DNA from 4 places in the Thermanaeromonas sp. C210 genome. Region 3 is predicted to be linked to each of the others. Evidence: riboswitches for the same ligand, from Rfam matches in the RefSeq annotation. Region 3 holds a riboswitch; each other region holds the start of a gene.
What was found. Region 3 has a riboswitch for cyclic di-GMP ahead of TAMC210_RS06445 (helix-turn-helix domain-containing protein). Riboswitches for the same ligand answer to the same signal wherever they lie in the genome.

Region 1: linked by a shared signal. The riboswitch ahead of flgB (flagellar basal body rod protein FlgB) and the one ahead of TAMC210_RS06445 (helix-turn-helix domain-containing protein) in region 3 are both predicted to bind cyclic di-GMP.
Region 2: linked by a shared signal. The riboswitch ahead of TAMC210_RS12615 (methyl-accepting chemotaxis protein) and the one ahead of TAMC210_RS06445 (helix-turn-helix domain-containing protein) in region 3 are both predicted to bind cyclic di-GMP.
Region 4: linked by a shared signal. The riboswitch ahead of TAMC210_RS09605 (methyl-accepting chemotaxis protein) and the one ahead of TAMC210_RS06445 (helix-turn-helix domain-containing protein) in region 3 are both predicted to bind cyclic di-GMP.

Annotation. Positions count from the first base shown of each region.
Region 1 is NZ_BLWF01000004.1:415,304-419,684, forward strand. It holds gene fliF (flagellar basal-body MS-ring/collar protein FliF) at 1-1,090, opposite strand, end outside; gene fliE (flagellar hook-basal body complex protein FliE) at 1,102-1,416, opposite strand; gene flgC (flagellar basal body rod protein FlgC) at 1,456-1,884, opposite strand; gene flgB (flagellar basal body rod protein FlgB) at 1,887-2,279, opposite strand; cyclic di-GMP riboswitch class I at 2,467-2,570, opposite strand; gene TAMC210_RS12425 (bis-aminopropyl spermidine synthase family protein) at 2,673-3,737, opposite strand; gene TAMC210_RS12430 (AbrB/MazE/SpoVT family DNA-binding domain-containing protein) at 3,849-4,076, opposite strand; gene fliS (flagellar export chaperone FliS) at 4,203-4,381, opposite strand, start outside.
Region 2 is NZ_BLWF01000004.1:458,088-462,468, reverse strand. It holds gene TAMC210_RS12625 (S1C family serine protease) at 1-49, shown strand, start outside; gene TAMC210_RS12620 (M1 family metallopeptidase) at 336-1,928, shown strand; cyclic di-GMP riboswitch class I at 1,970-2,061, shown strand; gene TAMC210_RS12615 (methyl-accepting chemotaxis protein) at 2,158-3,933, shown strand; gene TAMC210_RS12610 (chemotaxis protein CheW) at 4,115-4,381, shown strand, end outside.
Region 3 is NZ_BLWF01000002.1:475,329-479,709, forward strand. It holds gene modA (molybdate ABC transporter substrate-binding protein) at 1-373, opposite strand, end outside; molybdenum cofactor riboswitch at 442-599, opposite strand; gene TAMC210_RS06440 (hypothetical protein) at 746-1,030, opposite strand; cyclic di-GMP riboswitch class I at 1,328-1,417, shown strand; gene TAMC210_RS06445 (helix-turn-helix domain-containing protein) at 1,486-1,749, shown strand; gene TAMC210_RS06450 (sigma-70 family RNA polymerase sigma factor) at 1,888-2,283, shown strand; gene TAMC210_RS06455 (DMT family transporter) at 2,576-3,007, opposite strand; gene TAMC210_RS06460 (L,D-transpeptidase family protein) at 3,134-4,207, shown strand; gene ade (adenine deaminase) at 4,322-4,381, opposite strand, start outside.
Region 4 is NZ_BLWF01000003.1:439,852-444,232, reverse strand. It holds gene TAMC210_RS09610 (sensor domain-containing diguanylate cyclase) at 1-223, opposite strand, end outside; gene TAMC210_RS09605 (methyl-accepting chemotaxis protein) at 344-2,392, opposite strand; cyclic di-GMP riboswitch class I at 2,577-2,662, opposite strand; gene TAMC210_RS09600 (transposase) at 3,054-4,381, shown strand, end outside.

The DNA of each region.
Region 1 (4,381 bases), on a different contig from region 3:
TGACGGCTACGGAGGTGGAAAGCCTCCTTATCTGGCCCGGAGCGTATACGATGCGCGTCTGGGTTTCGTCCAGCTCGTAGTTACGCGTGATGTCGGATTTCTCGTAAGTGCTGTTTTCCGGCATTACCACCGCGTAACCCGGCGGCTCCCTGTTGGGATCGCCCGCCGGCCCGCCGGCCGCACCGCCGGTGCCCTGCTCGGTTATAACTTGCTCACTGCGGAGGGCTCCCTCGTCACCCCACTCCTTACGGAAGACTTCCTGCTGGTTAAAATCAAGCTCCGCATTCACCATCACTACGGCCTGCCCGGGACCCAAAATCCTGGTGAGCATGTTTTGAATCCGCTGCTCGAGGTCCTTTTCCAGGGCCTGCTTGAGCTCCTGTTGCTTTTGCTGCTGGGCGGTGATGGGGCCGCTTTCACCCTCGGCCAAACCCGCGCTCAAAACATTGCCCTGGGTATCAATGATATGCACATTTTCCGGTTTAAGACCTTCTACGCTGGCCGCCACCAGCTGCATTATGCCCTGGACCTGCTCGGGCCGGAGACGGGCCAGGGGTTTTAGCTTCAAGACGATGGAGGCCGAGGGCGGGGCCTGCTCCTCCAGGAATACGCTCGGCTGGGGCAGCACCAGGTGAACCCGGGCGTCCTCCACTTCTTCCAGGGAAGTAATGGTGCGCTGCAGCTCCCCCTGCAGGGCCCGCTGGTAGTTAATGTGCCGTTCAAAATCGGTCATACCCAGTTTATTCTGGTCGAAGAGCTCGAAGCCCAGGGTCTGCCCGCCCAGTACACCGGCGCTGGCCAGGTCCAGGCGCGTCTCGTAGACTCTGTCCTGGGGCACCAGGATGGTGGTCCCCTCATCGGCCAGTTGAAAGGGGATGTTCATCTCCTTCAGCTTGGCCACCACCGCGGCCGCATCTTGCTGGTCGAGGCCGGTAAACAAGGGTGCATACTTAGGCCTTATTAACCACGTGATAAATAAAGTGCCGGCCACCAGGCTTGCTACGACCACCACCAGCAGGGCCGACCGCCTGGAGGGTGTAAGGTTGCTCCAATAACCGGTCACTTTTTGCGGTAGGTCCTGGAACTTCATCCCCCAACTCCTTACAACTGCATCCGGAAGATTTCCTGGTAAGCTTCCAGCACTTTATTGCGCACCTGCACCGCCAGCTGGAGGGATAAACTAGCTTCTTCCAGGGCGAGGGTCACCTGGTGGAGGTCCTGCACCTGCCCGGCCAAGTACTGGAAGGTAAGCCTATCGGCCTGTTTCTGGCTTTCTTCCAGCTCCCTTAATTTGGCGGCCAGTATCTCGCCGAAGGACGCCGCCAACTGCGCTGCGCCGGACCTGGCAGGGCCTTCCTCGCCGGGAACGAGCTTTCCCGCCATGGGCATGAGCATGGAGACTTGACTGGATAACACGGGTGCATCCCCTCTCCTCGGTAAAGCCTTCTATCCCAATTATACGCGGCCGATCTCCAAGGCCTTCAGGGAAATACTTTTGGCGGCGTTGAGAACCGTGGCATTAGCTTCATAGGCCCGCGCAGCGGTAATCAGATCTACCATCTCGTTTACCACGTTGATGTTGGGGAAGGCCACATAGCCCCGGGCGTCCGCATCCGGATGGGAAGGGTCGTATACCAGCCTTGGGGGCGTGCTGTCTTCCACAATGGCCGCCACCCTTACGCCGCCACCCGGCCATTGGGTCCTTTGCGGGGCCATAGCCGCCTGCAGGCGCTCGGCAAAAACGGCAACCCGCCGGCGGTAGGGACCCCCCCCGGCCGTGCGGGTGGTGTTGATGTTGGCCAGGTTACCGGCTATCAAATCAATGCGCAAACGCTCTGCCGTCAGTCCCGAAGAGCTAATGGCCAGGGCGGGAAGAAGTTCCACCCCTATCGCCTCCCTTCGCTAATAACATGCCGCAGCATCCCCAGGCGGCCGTTTAGCTGGTGTACCAGGAGGTTGTAGTTGAGGGTGTTCATGACCAGCTCCACCATTTCCCGATCCACGTCCACATTGTTGCCGTCTTCCCTCATGGAAGTGGTCCGCTCCTGTTCGACCCGCGGCTCCAGGGAAAGAGCGTCCTGCGGAAGGTGCCGGGGATGGGTGCGGTAGAGGGGCAACCCACCTCCGCCGTTTAAAGCACGCCGTAGTTCGTCCTCAAAGGTCACGTAATAACGCTTGAACCCCGGCGTGTTGACATTGGCGATGTTGTGGGCAATAGTTCGCTGCCGCAGGGCGGCAGCGTCCAGGGCTTTGCCCAGTACCTGCAGGGTAGGCGTCATGAACACCTAAAATCCCCTCTTTTTCTTTTTTTTTCGTCTTTCTCCGCCTAATTTAGTTTAATAAGAAATTGGTAAAATGTGTATCCGACCACCGTCCTAATTTTCTCTGGGACTACGGTCCCCAAGAAGGGCGCCTTAGTAAAAAGGCCTGCTCCTCCCAAGGGCAGGCCTTTTCTCCCACTCCAGGAACGGCAGCCTGGCGATCTTAGCCCCTTGCTTCTTTAAGGAGCCGGGGCCGTAGACCCATGGCTTTGCGCGCTTCCCCTTTCGGAGAGCTTGCCCTTGACATAAACTTCCTGGAGTAAAAAACTCTTACTGTTTGACTGGATAGATTCAACATCTATTGGCAAAATCCTGCACCGTTCGCCAAATTTTAGGTAAAAAATTTTGGCCTCAACCGTATATGAGGGCCTCTTTATCCACGTACAGCTCGCACTCAGCAGCCTCGTTTCTTAGGCCCTCTACTTGTCCCAGGGTCTGGATGCGGTACATGGCCGAACGATACCAATTGATGCGCGGGGGGAACTTTAGGAAGGGAAAGGTCTTCTTAAGGCTGGGAAGAAGGTAATCCCAGTTCACGTAGTGGTTGAAATCCTCGATAATGTCGGTGATGGTGACTTTAAATTTGCCCACCAGAAGCTGCTGGAGTTCATTCCATTTCCTGAGGGAAGACTCCGCATGGGTAAGGCCGAAATAGCCGGCACACCCTTCTCCCCTCAAGCTGAGAAGCCCCCGACCTAAACAGACCTCGAGTGCCTCCAGGGTTTCCGGGGGATCGGTAGTAAAGGTATGGAAGGAGCCTACGTACTCCTCGGGCAGCTTTTGGCGAAAGTCGTACCTCCGGGCCTTTACCGGGAGCCGGTTTTCCTCCGCCACCTCGTTAATGAAGTCGATAAGCCGGTCGTCGATTTCCAGGACGACCACTTCCTCGGGCATCCCCGAGAGCCCGGCGGCCAAGCTTACGAGATCGTCATCGCCCAACACCAGCAGCCGTTTCCCCGCCAGGTCCCCCCGGTCCGCCATAAGGGCTATTCTGCTCACCGTGGTTTCCGCCGTCACAAAGCCCTGATCGTATTCTTTGATGGGCTCCGGACGCCGCCCCGCAATTTCTACGAAGCGCCGGTATAATCCCTCCAGGTCCTGCCACGACACCCCCCGGCCCAGGCAGCCAGGGCAGACAAAATCTTTCTCCGGTTCTATTCCCTCCCTGACCGCCATATCCTTTCCTGCGGCAGTAAAGGTAAGGGAGCCATCACCCTCCATTTTTACCCAGCCCCGCCGGTGGAACAGATCAACGGACGCGGCCACCACGTTAAAGGGCAGGCGCGACCTCTGCACTACCTCCCAAAAGTGGGACGTCACCAGAAGGCTGGAAATAATCCCCTCGATATCCCTCTCGGACACCGGTATCCCCGTCTCTTCTTCAACTTCGCGAGCAATCTCTTCCTTCAGATCCATAATCTTCCCCCTCTCTCCCAAACATCAAAAAAGGGAAGCCCGCGTAGTGCCTCCCCGTTTTTTCAGTACACCAAAGTTTTAACATTTACAGGCCGCATCCGTCAAGCGCCTTCAGGAGAGATTACGGCCTTCCACCTTTATTTTGCCAACCCTTTTATTCTCCACCGCGCCTTCCCCCAGAAAGCTGTCCAGGACGAGCCTGCGCAGTACCACCTTGTCCCCCTGAACTTCAACGGCCACATGGTCCCCCGCCTCCCAGGCCAGTAGTTCCCTGATCTCCTTGGGTATCACTATCTGCCCGCGGCTGGACAGCTTGGTGATGGCAATGTGACTGGCCACTACTGACGCCTCCCATCCCACGCGCAGCCCTAACTTCCTTTAATCCCCGGCCGTATTGCTTCCCGTCAAGGGGTGTCCTAACCCCCTCTTAGAGCAGCTCCCTCGGCACCCCGCTTCCCTGGCCGGCTAGCCCTGCAGGTTCAGGTTGCCGGCCTGGGTATCGGAACTGCGACTCTGGCCTTTCTTAACTGCCTCTTCCCAGGCATCCCGCAACCCCTGGAGCAGTTCGATAACCTCTTCTACCATATCGGCCTTTTTGTTTATGTTGGCCTGGACCAGGTACCAGTGCATGAACTCGTAAAGCC
Region 2 (4,381 bases), on a different contig from region 3:
CCGGGTAAACGTAACGGTGACCCTGGCCGAAAAACCGTCGACCTGGTAAGCAACCGGTGGGGGAGTAGTGGGGGCCCTTCCTGTGGGGCCCCTCCTGTTCCCACCAGCGCGCCTTATCAGCTCTCACCTAGGCCGACCGCCCCGGTTTATCCCCGCCGTCGGGCACGGCCCTTCACGTAGCCAACATGAACCCGCCTATAAGGGCCTTCCGGCCCCATTTATGGTGTACCCCCGTAAACTGGGAAGGAACCTCCTCGCCCGGAACAGGAAAAAAGCAGGAAAGGGCTCCAGTTTTGTCGAATTAACCCGGAGTTCGCCTCAAAGGGAGAAGTTGCATGGAAAGGAAAAAGCTCCTTCTTCTGGTGTTGCCGGGGCTCTTTCTGGCCTTTTGGTCCTGCGGACTCCAAAGCGTCCTCCATTCCTCCCCCCGGGAAGTGGGTCCGAACCTGGTCGGCTACGACCGGGTGGTGCTGGACCCGCCCCCCGTGAAAATGGGCGGAGAAATCCTTATCCCGGCCCGCTATCTTTCCCCCGCCGGACGGGGGTACGCTGCGTCTCCTGCCGGGCAGTATCTCCCCTTAGATGCCGCCCTGGATGCCTGGGGTCTGGCGTTTTCAGGTGTTGATCCCCGGGAAGTGAAGCTCCCCGTTCCGGACGGGGGCTGGTCGGGCCGGTTCCGTTATCGCTTTCACCCCGTATATAACATCCAGGCCAGGCTAGACCTCGCCGGAGAGCTCCTGCAGGGCAAGCTCTTGCTGGCCTACCAAAACCCCTATTTTTACCCCTTAACCGAGCTCCAATTCAATCTCCCGGCCAATGGCATGGCCGAGGCGGCAAATTCCCTGACCGTTCACCGCGTTAAAATAAATCAAATAGAAGCCGCCTTTATGGTTCAAGGCACCAGGCTGGAGGTGCCCTTGAACCGGCCCCTCTTTTCTAGGCAAACCTTGGTAGTAGAAATAGATTTCTCCACCCATATACCGGATAGAGCGGCCCGGCTGGGAGTCTTTGACGGGGTTACCATGGTTTCCGGCTGGTATCCCCTTTTAGCGCCGCGGCAGGAGGGAGCCTGGCAGGGGATGGCAGAAGGGGCGAGCTTTGGCGAACCTTATTTTGCCGACGCAGCCTACTACCAGGTGGATCTCCGGGTGCCTTCCCACCTGGTAGTGGTGGCCAGCGGCCGGGTTACGGGCCGCACAGAAGGTGGTGGCTGGACCGGCTGGTCCTTCAGCAGTGAACATCCCATCCGGGAGTTCGCCTTTGCCGCAGGCGCCGGGTGGCAATTCGCTGGCCGCCGGGTGGGGCCGGTGGAGCTGGTGGTGGCCACCCGCAGTCGGCCGTCCCCCGAGATACTGGATACGGCGGTTCAGGCTTTAAAGTATTTTCAAGAGTACTGGGGCACCTATCCCTATTCCTATCTTCACCTGGTAGAGGTTCCCCTGGAGGGGCTTTCGGGAATGGAGTATCCCGGTCTGATCTTCCTGAGCACCTTAAAGGGGTACAGCCCGCCGGTGGTCGTCCATGAGGTGGCCCATCAGTGGTGGTATAACCTGGTGGGGAACGACAGTATCCGGGCGGCCTGGATCGACGAAGGGCTGGCGGAATACAGCACCTTGCTCTACTACAGCTTCGCGGACCCCGACTACTACCGGATGTGCAAGGAGGAGATCGCTTCCGTGGCGGGGAGGGAACTTGAGCTCGCGGACTTACCTTTGACCGCCTATGCATCGGAAGAAGATTACCGCCGCATTGTCTACCGCCAGGGGGTTCTTTACTGGCTGCGCTGGGAGGAAAGCATGGGCCGGCAAGCCCTGGGTGATGCCCTGCGGTACGTCCAGGAGTATTATCGCTTCGAAAGAGTAGGGGTGGAGGCGTTACAGCGGATACTCGAGTTTTACCGGGATCCCCAGAAACATCTTGCCTATTGAGGCCCGATTCAAGTATAATTAAGGCGAAATTGACAGAATTTCCCCGAAAAAGGCAAACCGGCCGAAAGGCCGGGGCGCAAAGCTACAGGGTCTAAGGCCGTCTTTGTGGCGGCTATGACAGCCAGCTGCCGTGGGTGGACCGGGGCTACCCGCAGTGTTTCGTAGCCCCTTTTTATTATAAATTAAATTAAATGAAGTAGTTCATAAGGTTTAAGGAGGTAAAAGGGAAGTGGCAAGGTTGTCGTTGCGTCGTCGCCGAGCGGGGCAGGACAAGGGGGAGGTGAAGGGCAAGGAGGCAAAAAGAAGTTTTTTCCTGGCCCGGCTAAAGCTGCGTACCAAATTAATGGGCGGCTTCCTTCTGGTCATTGCCGTCTTCGTGGCCGTCGTTATCATTGTTAACTTCAATCTCCAGCGCATTTCCCAGGTGGCCGAGGAAGTCGTCAAGCTTCAGGAGCAACATGAGTTATTTACCGAAATGTCCAATGCCATATGGGATAGTTACCGGCGGACTACCGACTACATTATCAACGGTTCCCAGACCCATGTTTTGAGTTTCCAGGACTCCATGGAGCGGTTTGACGAGGCCAAGGGCCAGCTGGACCAGATGGAACTGGACGACCAGGCCCGAGGGTTTTTGGGCGCCATGGCCATGGCCGCCAAGAGTTTTAGAGATAGTTTTGAAGGAACCATCCTCAAAACCAGCCGCGAAGATCGGATGCAGGCTCTCCCTATCTTGAGTTTTCAGATGGGGGCTGCGGTGGACAATGTCAACAACGTCGGGAGCCATTTAAAGCAGGAAATGGCCGTCCGGCGGGATGAGGCCCAGAATCAGTTACATACCGCCATTATCTATACTAGGTCCACCCTCCTGACGGGCCTCATACTGGCCTTCCTCATGGGTATGGCGGTGGCGTTCCTTTTCACCCGCCTTATCGGCCGTCCTATAGCTCAAATTGCAGCCTACGCCGACCGGGTAGCGGACGGGGATCTTACCGTGGCCGCCTTAGCCGTTAAATCCGACGACGAGCTGGGGCAGCTGGCACGGGCCTTTAACGCCATGGTGGCCAAACTGCGAGAGCTCATCGGCCAGGCCAGGGCTATGTCCACCGAAGTGGCCCGCTCCAGCCAGGACCTGGCCCAGATGTCCCAGGAGCTGGGGGAAGCGGCCCGGCAGGTGGCGGTTACCGCCCAGGAAATGGCGCGGGGTGCCGAGCACCAGGCACAGCAGGTGAGCGAGACGGCCACGGCCATCGAGGGCCAGGCTAGCAGGGTGGAAAGCGTCCACAACCAGGCTGAGGAAATGGCCACCTTTTCCGGGCTGGTGGTGGAGAAGACCGGGGAGGGGGCCCGCACGGTAGAAGAGGCCAACCGCCAGATGGAAGCCATTGCCCGGCGGATGGAAGGCCTGTCCCGTACCGTGGAGGAGTTGGGGCGGCGCTCTTCCGAGATAGGCCAGATTGTAGGCGTCATCTCCGGCATAGCCGAGCAGACCAACCTCCTGGCCCTCAATGCGGCCATTGAGGCAGCGAGGGCCGGCGAGCAGGGGCGCGGGTTTGCCGTGGTAGCCGAGGAGGTGCGGAAGCTGGCCGAACAGTCGGCCAAGGCCAGTGAACAGATAGTTGGGCTCGTGAACGAGATCCAGAAGGAAATGGGCAGGGTTGTCCGCGAGATGCAGGAAGGGGTCCAGGACGTAGCCAGAGGAACAGAGGTAATGGGGCGGTGTGGCCGGGCCTTCAGCGCCATCGAGGAAGCCATCGGCCAGCTTACCGACAAGATTCGGGATGTAACCCGGAAGGCCGAGGAAATGGCGGAGGGAGCCCGTAGAATCAAAGAGGCGGCCGAAAGCCTGGCCGCGGGTACGGAAGAGGCGGCGGCGGGTACCCAGGAGGTTTCGGCCGCTGCCGCCCAGCAGACCGCCGGGGTGGAAAAGATCGGCCAGGCTGCCGCCAACCTCGCCCAGGCGGCAGGCGCCCTGGAGGCAGCGGTAGGGCAGTTCAAATTATAACTTTTTCGCCGCGTCGGCAGGATTTTAGCCTGGGCATGGGAAATACATTACATGCTGCTCGAAGTGCCGGGAGTTCTGAAGGATAGTTTAAAATGCCGGGAGGCCGGTCTGCCCGGGGGCGGCCGGCACCACGCTCTGGGGAGAGCCCTGGAAGCATTGAATTTCTAAAGGGGGTGCGCCGGTGGAACAGTTGGTAGTTTTCCAGCTTGCCGGAGAAACCTACGGTGTGGATATCGCCCATGTCCATGAAATCATCCGCCTACAACCTATTACGGAGGTCCCGCGTACACCTGATTTCGTGGAAGGGGTCATCAACCTCCGAGGCCGCATCATACCAGTAATAGATTTACATAAGCGCTTCGGCCTGCCTGCGGCCGAGGCCGGCAACAGTACGCGGATAATGGTCGTGGATGTAAAGGGAATAACCGTAGGGATGATCGTAGACGCT
Region 3 (4,381 bases):
GGACCAGGTAGACCACGATCCTCTCGGTTTCCGGCAGCACTACCCCTTCCTTTTTGGCCAGCTCCATGAAATCCGAGGAACCCGGCAGGTAAATATCCCCCTGCTTGCTCAATTTCATCTGGCTCAGGACCGCGCCCGACCCGCCGAAGGTGAGAGTCACCCTGGTGCCCGTCCTGGCTTCGAACCTGGCCGCGATCTCTTCCAGGGGAGGCTTGCTGGCCGACCCGGCAAACACCCTGATCTCCCGGGCGGTAGCCACCCCTTCCCCTCCCCTTTCCGGGCGGCCGGCGCAGCCGCCCAGCAGGGCGCTCGCCATTGCCATGGCCATTACCACCGCCGCCAGCATCCATAAGAAGTGCCGCCTGCCGCTCAAGGTTATCCTCCCCCTCAATCTTCCTAAAAGATAACCCCGGCTCGCAAAGGATGCCGGGGTCTGTTCCGCGTGGTCCAAACCTTTCTCCTTTCCGAGCAAGGGGAGGCATGCCCGTTTCCCGGCATACCCCGTGGGCTATATTTTAGCCCAGGCCGGCTGGCCATAGATCTGACCCTTGCTTAAGGGCTCGTCCTTAGGCTCAACCGGCTCGGAGAAAGATATCAAATTTTGTCGGCTACTTCCACGTTCTTATCATACCCTATCGTATCCAGCCCGTCAAGGATGCCCGGTGGTGCGCCCCTAAACTCGTATTTGCAGGTCGCATACCCGGGTACCCGCGTTTTTGCCGGCTCTTGACACGGGACACGGGCTTCATGTCCGGGTGCCTATTTTCGAACCGAACATCTGTCGGCTTCCGGTGGCGGAAACGGCGACTAACAGGCCGTTTAACAAATATAGCGGGATATCTCTGAACGAGAAATTACCTGTAGCCAGGTTCGTTATTATAATAAGTGTTAAGGCGACGGTTAGAATTAGGCCGCGCATCGACCATCCCTTTAACCTTCCAATATTCTTGAGAAACTCCACCACCAATAAAGTAGCCATAGCGGCTCCGGATAAGGTAGCGAGATCGGCGTAGGTAAATAAGCCCTCCATGGCTTTCCCCCCTTCCATGTAAACTGAGCCGGCCTCGGGCTCTCGAGTGAAATTCCTAAGGCTCGGTACCTTCTACTCCCTAAAGAGGGAAGAACTGCCCCTTTTAATAACCCAGTCGTCCGGAGGCCCTTCCTTCCAAACCCGAAACCGGGACGCCAGCCTGTCCCCAATTGATCGACGCACCAGTATGCTTATTATTCCAGATCAGTAACCAATTGCCATATCCTGACTTCTAGTATATAATGGATGCGTAACTACAGAAGAAGGATATATTTGCTCCCCACAACCTAATAGTTCGAGTGCCAAAGGCAAACTTACCGAAAGGTGAGGACGCAAAGCCATAGGGTCTAAAGTACCAACTGGTACTATGACAGCCTGGCTGCCACTTGAAGCCCATTAAACCTGCCCTCATCTTTGGGGCAGACTTTTTTGTCTTCTGGGGAGGGCAAAACTTCATGTCGAGAAAGGTTAAACTACGGGAGTTAATTATGAAGGCCCAAGCTGGTGACCAAGAAGCCCTCGCCGAGCTGATTCAGCGCTTTAGCCCGGTAATTAAGAAATACAGCCGCCGCCTAGGTTATGATTATGAGGAAGCACGCTCTGACTTGGTAGCCTGGATAGTAGACGCCGTTCGCCGATACAAGCCCAAAACCCCGTGGGGAAGGAGCGAACTAGAGCAATACTTTTCAGAAAAGAATAATCGCGGAAAATCATCTTGACAGTTGGGTATGGGGGGTATTAACAGCCTCTTCTCCTTCTCTTTAATTATTGTAACGAGATATGTAGGTTAAAAGGAGGCGCAGAACTATGTCCCCCTAAGCCTGAATCCGGCCAAACTCGACTTTGAAGATGCTCAAGTGGCAGCCTGGCTCTTAACCGGTCTATGCCACGAGGCCACCAGGCTGGCAAGAAAGCAGAAATACTTAAGAAAGCACGAGCTGCTAATCCTTAATAAACCTGTGAATCAAGAATCCGAAGAAGAGGAAAGGGAAATGGTTGACGCCCTTGCTTCTCCTGCCGACACCCTGGCCGAAGTAGAGGACACTCTGTTCCTCGAAGAAGCCCTTTCGGTGCTTACACCCCAACAGCAGAGAGTTATTATCGCTACCGTCTTAAACGGAGCCACGGAATATGAAGTGGCCAAAAAACTAGGGATTTCCCAACCGGCAGTGCACCGGATTAAAGTACGCGCCTTGAACAGGCTTAGGAAGCATTTGGTCCCCGACGGACCCGACCAGCCAGTAGGCACTTGAGACACGCAGCTCTTCGAGAGCCAAAGGTTACAGGGTCGTAGCCCCCCAGATAAATGCAGGCACACCATAATGGCTCTGTATATTTCTCCATATCCTATGCAACTATTCTCATATTTTTGTCTCCTGGCTAATTCTTCACGCATTTTTATACATTTTGTTCTCCTGTAGCCCTCCAATCATGCGGCGCGCTACGGCGTTGGCCAAAGGCATTCCGGATAGGCTAAGCTAGCCGGAAGTTGTCGCTCAAGGCGCCATACGGCCACGGCCGTTGTAAACCAGCTCTCTGCTCGGCCTAATTCAACATCAGGCGCGCTCCGGCCGCCAATAGAACCAGGCCCAGGGCCTTCCACCAGGTAAAGGGGATTTTGTTGAGGCCGAAGAGCCCCAGGTGGTCGATGATCAGGGCCATGGTTACCTGTCCCACAATGATGGCGGTGGTGGCCAGGGCCGCTCCGGCCCGGGATATGCTGGCCATTACGCCGTAGGTGATGAGCACCCCGATAAGACCCCCGAGGAGCAAATACCAGGGGGTCTGGGTAATTTTACCTAAACTGCCGGGGCTAAGGGGCCAAAGAAGTAAAAGGGCAGTCGCTATGGTAGCCGTAAGGTGGACCACGAGGGTGGCCTGGAGGAGGCCGGTAATTTTGGCCAGGGCTGCATTTAGGGAACCTTGAACGGCCATGGCCACCCCGGCCACGAGGGCAATGATCAGGGCGAGGAACATGTTATTGCTCCTTTGCCACAAAGAATCGGCTTTGAGGCTATATAACCCTTTCTTAGTATACCCCGCCCGGCGTCAACCTTGCGCCATGGGCCACCAGGGCAGGCGGCCTTTTACGGGAAGGGCAAGTTGCGGACCATATACATGGAAAAGGGCTATCTGCGGGAAAAATATGAGTCAGGACCTTGGGGCCAAAGCCCCCAGCAGGCAGGAGTAAGTTACGAGTGGCATAATCCCATGGGAAGGAGAAGCAAGGTGCAGGTCTTACCCCTTTTCACCGCTCTTCTCTTAGCCCTTACCCTTTCTTACCCCGGGGCTGTACAGGCCCATTCCCCGTGCGGCTGTGAAGGCGAAAACCGCACCCTCATGTTGACCGACCCGCCCCTTAAGGGGCAGGATGTAGCCGAACTCCAGTATGTACTGTCCCGGATGGGCTTTTACTTTGGACCGCCCACCGGCGTCTACGACCGTATCACCCAGCGGGCGGTGATCAATCTCCAGCGGGCCCACGGCCTCCTCCCTTCCGGAGAGGTGGACACTGCAACTTACCAGGCCTTAAGTAACAGGGTCCAACCTGTAGCCCGGGAAGCCGGGGAAGGCCCCCCGCCGGGCAGCAAGATCCAGATCCTGGTGGACACCGACCAATTGTACCTTTATCTCCTGGTAGACGGCCGGGTATTCCGCCAGTATCCCGTGGCCATAGGCAAGTATACTTCGCCCTCGCCGGTGGGGGAGTGGAAGATTGTGGATAAGTCTTACGAGAGCGGGGGTCCCTTCGGCACCCGCTGGATGGGCCTTAACGTGCCGTGGGGGAACTACGGCATCCACGGTACTAATCGCCCCTGGTCCGTAGGCTGGCCCGCTTCCGCCGGCTGCTTCCGCATGCTAAACGAACATGTAGAAGAAATCTTCCCCTGGATATCCGTAGGAACCCCGGTCATAGTAAAGGGCCCCCTGGTACCGCCCACGGGGCCCTTAAAACCGGGAACCATATCGCCAGAAGTGGTGACTTTACAGGCCAGGCTGCGGGAAAAGGGGTTTTACCTCTTCGGTCCGACGGACGGCGACTACGGCCCCATGACCGTCCTGGCCGTAAAGGCCTTTCAAATAATGGAGGGTATAAAACCCACCGGCATAGCCGACCGCCAGACCCTGCAGGCTCTGGGGTTTGAGGTAGCCCCGGAAGCCGTTGCCTCGCCCTGACCCCGATCCTGGGGGCCTCGGTCCGGAGCAACCAGGCCCAGTTCTCGGCGCGCCCGCCCCTGCGGCCGGGCGCGCCCAAGCTCCAGGACCCCAATAGAAGAAGCTAACAGCGCCCTATTCCGCTATTACCGGCACCAACTCAAAGCGCAGAACGTCGACGAGTCCGCGGTTGGT
Region 4 (4,381 bases), on a different contig from region 3:
TGGTGTGGGTGATGTCAAGAAGCCCCACAAAGGCGTAACCCACGCCGATAGCGCTGGGAAAAGAGTCGTGTTCTCGGTCCCTGACCAGCCAAGAAATGGCAAAGATCAGGAAAGCTACCACCACGCTAAATATTTCCACCAGGGCGTGGTAGAGGAGGTAGTTGGCCCGCGCTATCAGATAAAGGACGCCGAACGTGAGGATCGCCGCAGCCGGCCGGACCAATTTACTCGTCCCTTGGAAGCACGAAATACCTATTCCCCCCTGACGCGCGGCAAATTGAACTAACTCCGCGCAGGCGCCCCCCTGGTTTGACCTCCCCGCTCCGCGGGAATTCCGAGCCCTTTAGACCTGGAAACGCTCCACCTGCCCTTCCAGCCGCCTGGCCACCTCTAAGACCTGCTGGGCATTGGAGGCTATTTCCTGGGTAGAGGCCGAAAGCTCTTCTGCCGACGCAGATATCTCTTCAGCAGACGCCGATGTTTCTTCAGCCACGGCGCTTATGCTCTGGACCCGCTCCAGCGCCACATCCTTGGCCTGTACTGTAGCCTCCACTTCCCTATAGGTTGCTTCTACCAAAGGCCCTATGGCCGTTACCGCCGCCAGTATATCGTCAAAGGCCTTGATGGTGTTCTCTACGTTATTCAGCTGGCTGGCCACCTCGGAGGTTACCTTTTCGGAGGTGGAGACCACTTCGCCGGTGCGTAAAGTTATGCTGCCCAGGAGCTCCCTTATCTTGTCCGAAGAGGCCCGGGATTGCTCGGCCAGCTTGCGCACTTCCTCGGCCACCACGGCAAAGCCCCGGCCAGCTTCTCCTGCCCTGGCCGCCTCAATGGCCGCGTTCAAGGCCAGTAGATTGGTCTGTTCGGCTATTCCGTTGATTACTTCTAAAATCTCCTCCACCTGGCCGACGGAGTCCCGGAGAACCTCCAGCTTTTCGACGACCACCTTGAAGGCTTCCCGCACTCCCTCGATGGAACCTACGAGGTTATCCAGCTCCTTTTTGCCGGCGCCGGCCCGCGCCGAGGTGTCCTCGCTGTTGGCCTTAACCCGCCCGAGCGCCGTCCTAACCCTTTCCAGGTTGGTAGTTATGTTCTCCATAAGGCCCAATATCTCCTGGAGATGCCCGGCCTGTTCCCCGGCTCCGGCGGCCACCTGCTGAATGGCCTTGGCAACTTCGTCCGAGGATGACGCCATCTCTTCTGAGGCAGCGCTTAAGGAGGCAGAATTGCCGGACAGGGTCTGGGCCTCCGTTTTGAGGTCCCTAATCAAATTGACCAAATTACTCTGCATGCCGGCGAGGGCATTGGCAATCTGCCCGACCTCATCTTTTCTCTTCAAGTGTCGACTTGCCTTGTCTTTTTCACCAAATCTAAAGTCGTATTCCGCAAACTTCGTGACCACTTGCGCCAAATCCGCGATAGGAGTGGAAATGCTTCTGGCCATCACATAGGTCAGTACCACAGCAAGGACGGTAACCAAAAGGGATACGAGTAGTACCGACTGTCGCAGGCTGGCCGCCCGCTCCAGCACCTCATCCCTGGGCGCAGTGACTGCTATGGACCAGCCGGCGGTCTTGAGGGGTGCGTAGGCGATGATCATCTCCTGACCCTGTAGGGTATAAGTGGACACTCCTTCTTCGCCTTGCACCATCTTGGCTACCACATCCGCCAGAGAGGCCAGGGAGGCATCAGACTGGGCTTCTTCTAGGATATTCTCCTGGTCCAGGGCCTTCTGGGTATCCTTGTGGGCTATGATCTTCCCCGTGCTGTCTACGGCAAAGGCGTACCCCGTACGGCCGTAGGTGACGCTTCCCACCAGTTCGCTAAATTTGGCCCCATCTACTATACCGGCCACAGCGCCCACTATTTCGCCTGTAGCATAATGGCGGATGGGAGCGGCATAGCCGAAAATCACCGTCTGATCAACCTTGCTCACCATGCTGGTGGAAACATTGGTGTTACCCTCCATGGCCCGGCGGAAGTACTCCCTGTCGGCGAGGTTAGCTGTGCTGCCGTTCTGGTAAACTGCGTTACCATCCCTGTCCAAGACGGCCAAACGCTTAAAGCCAAGGGAACCCGCCTTCTCTAATTCCTCATTCAGCAACTGAACCTTCTCTGCAAGGGTAGCTTCCCGATCGCCCGACCTGCCGCGGATTACATTCTTATTGGCCAGACTTTCCACTACATACAACCGAGCCTGGATGCGGCTATCCTGGGTTTCGGCAACCTGGCGCGCCACCTTCAGCATGGCCTCCCTTGCCTCCGCCTCCAGGGCGGCGGCTGCCCGGGTCTCACTTACCCACGACAATACCAGACACCCAATGGCGACGATTAACCCGAACACTAGAGTCATCTTGAGTAATAAACTTCCCCTGACACTGAGATTGCTCATCCTTTAGCCCTGCAACCCTTCACACCGGATTCCGGCCTTCGGGGCAGGCCTCCCCTCCTTTCATGTGCTCAAGAGTATCTGTACTAAAACAAAACATCACCCCACCCGGCCAAACAAAAGGCCCCCCTCCTGGGGCGGCCCTAGAGCTGTACCATACGATATATTGCAACTAACCCTGTCGTCTCCCGGCAGCCCGGCTGCCCTAGCCCATAAGGCCTTAGGCCCGCAGCTTTGCGCCCCCGCCTTTCGACGGCTTTGCCCTTAGCGGGATCCTGTTTCCCCTATTCACCTTGACGAGCGGCGTACGCCTTCCCCTCGGGGCCGCCATACGGCTCCTGCCCCCTTTGTGCCATAATTCGACATCTGCTGCCAGAATCCTCCTCTAGGGTGGAAAAATCATACAGAGTAAAGGCAATTATTATACCCACGTTTTGCCCCCCCCGCCAGGACTGAGCCATTTGCGCTGACGCGGAAATAAGAAAGGTGAAGGTATGAAGGGATTGGGGAAAAAATTTTACCCCGGGAAAGGCATGAATTTGGTTGGGGTTGAGGGGGATTGGGTTTAAGGAATTAAAAAATTGACCCCAAAAAAGAGGATGACCCTCCTTCAGAGCGAATCTGTTAAGTAAGACCAAACCAACCAAACAAAGGAGGGTCATCCATGGCTATTATACCACAACAGAGGCTTTTTGGGTGGAGGGAAATCGAAAATTTAGGGGAGCTCGAACGACTTAGGCTAGTACTTGAATACATGCCGGACGAAGAATTGATGGTGGAACTGGAGAAGGAACGGGCGAATGGGCGGGATGACTATCCCATAAGGGCCGTATGGAACTCTGTACTGGCAGGGATAGTATACCAACATCCTTCGATAGAAAGTTTAAGGCGGGAACTTTGGCGTAATGCCCAATTACGAGAGCTATGCGGATTTGACCTAACGAAGGGAGAAAAAGCCGTACCGCCGTCATGGGTATACAGCCGGTTTTTGGGGAAACTGCTTAAGAAAGAAGAGAAGGTCGAAGAAATATTTTACCGGCTGGTAGAGGAGCTAAGGGAGGAACTACCGGGTTTTGGAGAAGTAGCGGCCATAGACGGCAAAGCCTTGGCGAGCTTAAGTCGTGGGAGGAAGAAGGAAAAAGTGGGGGAGCTTAGACCTGACGGTCGGCGGGAACAAGATGCAGACTGGGGGTGTAAGGTTTACCGGGGTAAGAGGGAAGACGGCAGCCAGTGGGAAAAAGTAGTGAAATGGTTTGGATTTCGGCTGCACCTAATAGTAGATGCCCTATACGAACTGCCTCTAGGGTTTAAAGTTACCAAGGCGTCGGCGAGCGAAGTAAAAGAGGCGCCCAAGCTTCTGGAGAGGGTAAAAGAGAAGGCACCGGGGACCTTTGAAAGGATTAAATATCTTACAGCAGACAAGGCCTACGACTCCACAGAACTAATCATCGAGCTATGGGAAGAGTATCAAATAAAGCCGGTCATAGACATAAGGAACCAATGGAAAGACGGGGAAGAAACTAAACTAATAGCGGGGCAGGAGAGCGTAGTATACGACTATAAGGGGAAAGTATACTGTTACTGTCCGGAGACGGGGATAAAGAGGGAGATGGCCTATGGAGGATTTGAGAAGGACCGGGAAACATTAAAATACCGCTGTCCGGCCAGGCATTATGGGTTAAGATGCAAGGGAATAGATAAATGTCCGGTTAAGAGCAGTATTCGGATACCCCTTAAGGAAGACCGGAGGGTGTTCACGCCGCTAGCACGTTCCAGCTACCGCTGGGAGGAACTTTACAAGAAGCGTACAGCGGTGGAGCGAGTAAACAGCCGATTAGACCAGAGTTTTGGTTTTGAGCAACACTTTATTCGAGGATTAAAGAAGATGAGTTTAACATGCGCTCTAGCGTTAGCGGTGATGCTGGCCATGGCGCTAGGGAGGATACGAGAAAAGAAAGGAGAAAACCTACGCAGTTTAGTAAAGGCAGCCTA